Regions from separate parts of the Pseudoalteromonas sp. AS71 genome, predicted to be linked through region 2. Evidence: predicted binding sites of a transcription regulator. Region 2 holds the regulator's gene; the other holds the start of a gene.
What was found. Region 2 encodes NrdR, which represses ribonucleotide reductase genes. Its sites were predicted from a motif close to AAACACNANATNTNGTGTTT; they were not measured.

Region 1 (3,427 bases), on a different contig from region 2:
TTGCATTATGCCAACAAGCTGCAAGTAACCATCGTTTGATGGAATGTCCCATAGTAACTCGTACTGATCTTTTAAACGCTCATACTCAGGAACAACTTGTTTTAAAATACCGTCTTTACTTGCTTTAACGCTAATATGTCCGCGTGGTGGCTCAATACCGTTAGTTGCATTAGAGATTTGCGACGATGTTTCTGATGGCATTAACGCACTTAGTGTTGAGTTACGCATACCGTGCTCTTTAATATTTGCACGTAGTGTATCCCAATCAAGGTGAAGTGGCTCATCACAAATTTTATCTAAATCACGTTTGTACGTATCTGTTGGCATAATGCCTTGTGAATACGTTGTTTCGTTAAACTTAGGACAGGCACCACGCTCTTTAGCAAGCTCGTTTGATGCTTTCATCAAGTAGTATTGAATAGCTTCAAAGGTTTTATGTGTTAATGCATTTGCGCTGCCATCTGAGTAACGCTTACCGTTTTTAGCTAGGTAGTATGCGTAGTTAATCACGCCTATACCTAACGTTCGACGACCCATAGTTGCATTTTTAGCCGCCGGTACAGGGTAGTCTTGGAAATCAAGTAAGTTATCAAGTGCGCGTACTGCAAGTTCAGCTAGCTCTTCAAGCTCATCAAGTGACTCTATTGCACCTAAGTTAAACGCAGACAGTGTACAAAGGGCAATTTCGCCTTCTTCGTCATTTACGTTGTTAAGTGGCTTAGTTGGCAATGCAATTTCTAAACATAAGTTAGATTGGCGAATTGGCGCAACTTTAGAAATGAATGGGCTGTGTGTATTACAGTGATCAACATTTTGTAAATAAATACGACCTGTACTTGCACGTTCTTGCGCAAACATAGAGAAAAGCTCAATGGCTTTAATACGTTTTTTACGAATAGACTCGTCTTGTTCGTATTTTACGTAAAGTGCGTCAAACTCAGCTTGGTCTTCAAAAAATGCATCGTAAAGGCCAGGCACATCTGATGGGCTAAATAATGTAATGTAGTCATCTTTAATTAAACGAGAATACATTAGTTTATTAAACTGTACGCCGTAATCAAGGTGACGAACGCGGTTGTCGTCTACACCACGGTTATTTTTAAGTACAAGTAGGTTCTCTACTTCTAGATGCCAAAGCGGGTAGAACAAAGTTGCAGCGCCGCCGCGTACACCACCTTGCGAACAACTTTTAACGGCTGTTTGAAAGTGCTTATAAAAAGGAATACAACCTGTATGGTACGCTTCGCCGTTACGAATATGGCTACCTAAAGCACGAATTCGACCAGCGTTAATACCAATACCTGCGCGTTGTGATACGTATTTAACGATTGCAGACGATGTAGCGTTAATTGAATCAAGGCTGTCGCCACATTCAATTAATACACACGAGCTAAACTGGCGAGTAGGCGTACGTACACCTGACATAATTGGCGTTGGTAGAGATATTTTAAATAATGATACCGCGTCGTAAAAACGTTTGATGTAATCAGTACGTGTTTCACGTGGGTAGTCTGAAAATAAGCTTGCTGCTACTAAAATATATAAAAACTGTGCACTTTCGTATATTTCACCCGATACACGGTTTTGAACGAGGTACTTGCCTTCAAGCTGTTTTACAGCTGCGTAGCTAAAGTTAAGATCGCGAGAATGATCAAGGTATGCATCAAGCTCGTCTAATTCTTGCTCTGTGTAATCTACTAATAAGTGAGCATCGTAGCGTTTATCGCCAACCATTTTTGTTACGTGGTCAAATAAACGTGGTGGTTCAAATTGACCATACGCTTTTTTACGTAAATGGAATACAGCTAAACGTGCAGCTAAGTATTGATAATCAGGCGATTCTTTTGAAATCTGATCCGCTGCTGCTTTAATGATGGTTTCGTGGATGTCTTTGGTACGAATACCGTCGTAAAACTGAATGTGCGATTTTAATTCAACTTGCGAAACCGAAACGTTATTTAAACCTTCGGCGGCCCATTCAATAACGCGATGGATCTTATCCAGATCAAGTGGCTCTTTGCGCCCGTCACGTTTGCTTACAGATAACTGTTGGTTCATTTGCCTGTATTCCTTGGGAATTATGTATTTTGACCAATGCTTTATACCTCGCCGAAGCAAGGTACATACTCATTTATTATAGGTTTCACCGTATTGACGAATTTAATTGAATAACATTTGGCCACAATATCTGGTGTTGTTCAATTTAGAGATCACAAGATAGTGTGGTCTGAGTTGTTTTGCAAGGGACATAATTGCCCCTATTTGTGGATAACTTTGGGATAACGCATTTGTGTTAGTAGACACTCACCTTCGAACAATCATTTAAGTTGAAATATGCAAAAATCAACTAATGATCTGCTAAATTTACGCATTTTAAAAATAAATTTTGACTGCTTTTTTTATCAGCAAGCTTTGTGTGAAAACTAACACAATCACAATATATAGTGTTTAATAATTAACATGACACTATATATGGTTAAAACCGTCAATTGGACTTAGCCAGTTAAAATTGGCTTCCCAAGCTATCGCTTCATCTTTACTTGGGATGTAACCCCAAAGAGCCGTTGCGGTATGCATACCTGCGGCTTTGCCTGCTTGTATGTCTCGCTGTGCATCACCAATGTATAAACAACGCTTTGGTTCTACTTGCATAAGCTTTGCACAGTGTAGCAGTGGTAAAGGTGATGGCTTAGCTTCAGTTAAGGTGTCGCCACTTATTACTACACTGGCATTTTTCAATGCGGGAATAGCTGCCACTAAAGGATCGGTTAAAAAGCCAGGCTTGTTAGTCATGATCCCCCATTTGATCTTTTTCTGATCAAGGGCGATAAGTAACGATTCAACTCCGCTGAAGCAATGCGTGTGTTTTGCTATGTTTGCAGCGTACTCGTTAACTAATTGTTTTATAAGCTCGCTTTGGTGTTGTTTGTCCCATAATTCTTTAAAACCAGCCTCTAATAATGCGCCTGCGCCGTTAGATGCCGCAGGACGGTATACATCACTATTAACTGGTTCTATTTCATTGCTAATAAGAACTGCGTTTAAAGCGGCACCTAAATCATCAGCGGTGTCGAGTAGGGTGCCGTCTAAATCAAATAAAAATGCATCGTACTCAATAATGGGTAAGGGGGCTTGAGAATTAGCCATTAAGCTAACTTCTCAAAATAAAGTATGTAATTTACGCTAACGTCACTATTGAGCGTATATTGCTTTGATAGTGGGTTATAAGAAAGCCCTGTACTTGCACGGACTTTTAAACCGGCTTGCTCTGCCCATGCAATAAGCTGTGCAGGTTTTATAAACTTTTTATGGTCGTGTGTACCTTCAGGTACCATTTTTAAAAGTTTTTCAGCGCCAACAATCGCGTATAAATATGCTTTAGGTGTTTTGTTAAGGGTTGAAAAAAACACATCCGCGCCTGGTTTGG
Region 2 (3,427 bases):
CATCGAAATATCAGAGCCCGTTGGTTGCTCTGCACCCTTTATAAGGCGCTCTAAATAACGTGCAATTTGATCGACTTCTAAATTAACTTGGGTACCTACTTTAAAATGAGCAATTGTGGTTTGCTCACTCGTGTGTGGGACAATTGTTAATTTGAATTTATTGCCCTCTACAGCGTTTACTGTCAGGCTTATACCATCAATACATACCGAACCTTTGTACGGAATGTATTTCATTAAACTTTCTTCAGTTGTAAGCCAATATTCTGTTGCTCGAGCGTTTGCTGTAATGCTTGTAATAGTTGCTATGCCATCAACATGGCCAGACACTAAATGACCGCCCAAACGCGATACAGGTTGCATGGCTTTTTCAAGATTCACCGTTTGCCCTAAAGCATAGTGAGCAAAACCGGTTAAACCAATCGTCTCGTTAGATAAATCAGCACTAAAACCGTCAATATGTTTATCAACTACGGTTAAGCAAACGCCATTGGTTGCAATGCTGTCGCCTAGCTTTACGTCTTTCATATCAAGATCAGCACTTTGGATACGAATGGCTAAGTCGCCTTGTTTTTTTTGTAATAAAGCAATTTTGCCTGTGGCTTCTATTATCCCAGTAAACATAGCGCTACTCTTTTTTATTAAGTGATTTTAATGAGTTTTTAACGCGGTGATACGTAAATCGTCACCAATGCGCGCACATTCATTAAATGTTAAATCAACGGTGTTTTGCATACTCGTCAATTCAGGAAAATTAACTAAACTTTTTGCATCATGACCCATGAGTTTAGGCGCTAAATAAAAAACAAACTCATCTATTAAATCAAGCTCTGTCATTTTACCAGCAAGTGTTGCCCCAGCTTCAAGCCAAACATTATTAAACTCTAGTTGCCCAAGCTTTTCTAAAACAGCCTGCAAATCAACTTTGCCATTGCTTTCACATACTTCAATATGTTTTACAAAATGCGGCCATTGCAATGATTTATCAACCTTAGTCGTAAATATTATTACATCACTTTGGATTTTAAATAAAGCAAGGTTGGGCGTTAAACGGTTTTGAGAGTCAATTATAACACGCACGGGCTGGCGAAGCGGTAAATTGGTAGGTAGCGTGCAAGGCAACTCGCTTAGTCGCACATTAAGTTTAGCATCGTCTACTAACACGGTATCGGCACCAGTTAAAATAGCGCAACTTTTCGCTCGGTATAATTGTACGTCTTGGCGAGCCGCTGGACTTGTGATCCACTTACTTTGTCCATTTTTAAGCGCTGTTTTACCATCTATACTTGCTGCCATTTTACAGGTCACATAAGGTAAGCCTTGCTCCATTCGCTTAAAAAAGCCAACGTTAAGTGCGCGTGCTTGTGATTCAAGTAATCCATAAGCAACTTCAATACCGGCATCGCTCAGTATTTTAAGGCCTTTGCCCGCAACCTGTGGGTTTGTATCAACCATAGCGGCAATTACTTTTACAACGCCCGCCTTTTTTAAGCCTTCAGCACACGGTGGCGTACGCCCATAATGACTACAAGGTTCAAGCGTTACATAAGCCGTTGCACCTTGTGCATTATTACCCGCTATTGCCAGTGCATTTACTTCTGCATGGCCTTGACCTGCTAATTGATGAAAACCCTCGCCAATTATTTGATTATTCTTAACTAATACACAGCCAACATTAGGGTTAGGCGTGGTAGTAAACTCGCCTTTTTTGGCAAGCTCTATGGCGCGTGCCATATACATTTCGTCATGTTCGGTAAAAGTAGTTTGGCTTTGCATTGTTATACCAATTGCGTTAAATAAGTGTTCTATTATAGCGCTAAGAAAATAGCGTAATAACAAGGCGAAAATTATGACATATAGTTATTCTATATAAATAATTTTTAACGCAGTGAGTGCGCTATTTAATGCGATAGAATTATCATGTTTCAATAAAATTAGTATTACTCCCCTAAGCGGGCAATCTCTTCGCCAAATTCGCGTATATCTTCAAACGAGCGATAAACAGAGGCAAATCTTACGTACGCTACTTTATCGAGCTTTTTGAGGGCTTCCATAATACATTCACCCACCAAATGGCTTGAAATTTCTCGCTCGCCCGTTGCGCGTAGTTGCGATTTTATTATATTCACTACTTCATCTACTTGCTCTGTGCTCACTGGGCGCTTTTCGAGTGCGCGATTTAAGCCATTTAATAATTTATCTTCGTTAAATGGTTCACGGCTGCCGTCTTGTTTAATAACACGAGGCATGACCAGTTCAGCGCCTTCAAATGTAGTAAAGCGCTCGTGGCAGTCGTTACACTCACGACGCCTGCGAACTTGATGGCCTCCGCCAACAAGGCGTGAATCAATAACTTTAGTATCTTTTGCGGTACAAAATGGACAATGCATAGCTCGGTACTTCCGTTTTAAAACAAAAAAGACCGCTAAATAGCGGTCTTTTATCTTAGCAAAAAAATAGGGCCTGTTGACCTTTCAGGATTAAATTTGTTCTATCTAGGGGCGATTTAACCGCGGCGCGAGGTTTGTAACCTAGTGGGCTAAGTAAAAACCGAGCAAAGCTTCCGCGTCCTGCTCACGCCCCTTACCTACATCCATGTAGGCAACAAAGAGTAAATCGCCCCTAGAACGAACCCGAGGGCAGTGCATGTTTGGCATTTATGCTGCGTTATCGCCTATTTGTGTGGAGTAACCACACTACATAGACTCTGCCTTGCCTAAAAACCAAACATACTACTGCAAATTAAACCTCGAAAGATAAACAGGCCCTTAGCCTATGTGATCTAAATTACTACTGCTTATGCAATTAAGCGTAAACAGGTAATTTTGCACAAATTGCTTTAACTTTTTCTTTAACTTGCGCCTGTACAGATTCATCAGTGATGTTATCTAGTACGTCACAAATCCAGCCAGCAAGCTCTTTTGATTCTGCTTCTTTAAAACCACGGCGAGTAATTGCAGGAGAACCAATACGCAAACCAGATGTTACAAACGGTGAACGTGGATCGTTTGGCACTGAGTTTTTATTAACTGTGATGTTAGCGTTACCAAGGGCTGCGTCTGCATCTTTACCAGTAATATCTTTGTCGATTAAATCGAGTAAGAATAAGTGGTTTTCAGTTTTGTCAGATACGATTTTGTAGCCACGTTCTTGCATAACTGCGACCATTGCTTTTGCGTTTTTAACAACTTGTGTTTGGTATACTTTAAACTCTGGTTGAAGTGCTTCTTTAAATGCCACTGCTTTTGCTGCAATAACATGACATAAAGGACCGCCTTGGCCACCAGGGAAAACAGCGCTGTTAAGCTTTTTGTAGATTGCTTCGTCGCCGCATGCAGAAATAATCAAACCACCACGAGGGCCTGCAAGTGTTTTATGCGTAGTTGTAGTTACAACGTGTGCATGAGGAACTGGGCTTGGGTAAACGCCT

Region 1: the regulator NrdR is predicted to act here: its motif matches at 2,178-2,197, upstream of nrdA (class 1a ribonucleoside-diphosphate reductase subunit alpha).

Annotation. Positions count from the first base shown of each region.
Region 1 covers NZ_JBBMQZ010000010.1:56,586-60,012, reverse strand. The annotation lists gene nrdA (class 1a ribonucleoside-diphosphate reductase subunit alpha) at 1-2,058, opposite strand, end outside; gene WNY98_RS09415 (HAD-IA family hydrolase) at 2,467-3,147, opposite strand; gene ubiG (bifunctional 2-polyprenyl-6-hydroxyphenol methylase/3-demethylubiquinol 3-O-methyltransferase UbiG) at 3,147-3,427, opposite strand, start outside.
Region 2 covers NZ_JBBMQZ010000023.1:20,310-23,736, forward strand. The annotation lists gene WNY98_RS16540 (riboflavin synthase) at 1-621, opposite strand, end outside; gene ribD (bifunctional diaminohydroxyphosphoribosylaminopyrimidine deaminase/5-amino-6-(5-phosphoribosylamino)uracil reductase RibD) at 649-1,773, opposite strand; gene nrdR (transcriptional regulator NrdR) at 1,938-2,387, opposite strand; gene glyA (serine hydroxymethyltransferase) at 2,803-3,427, opposite strand, start outside.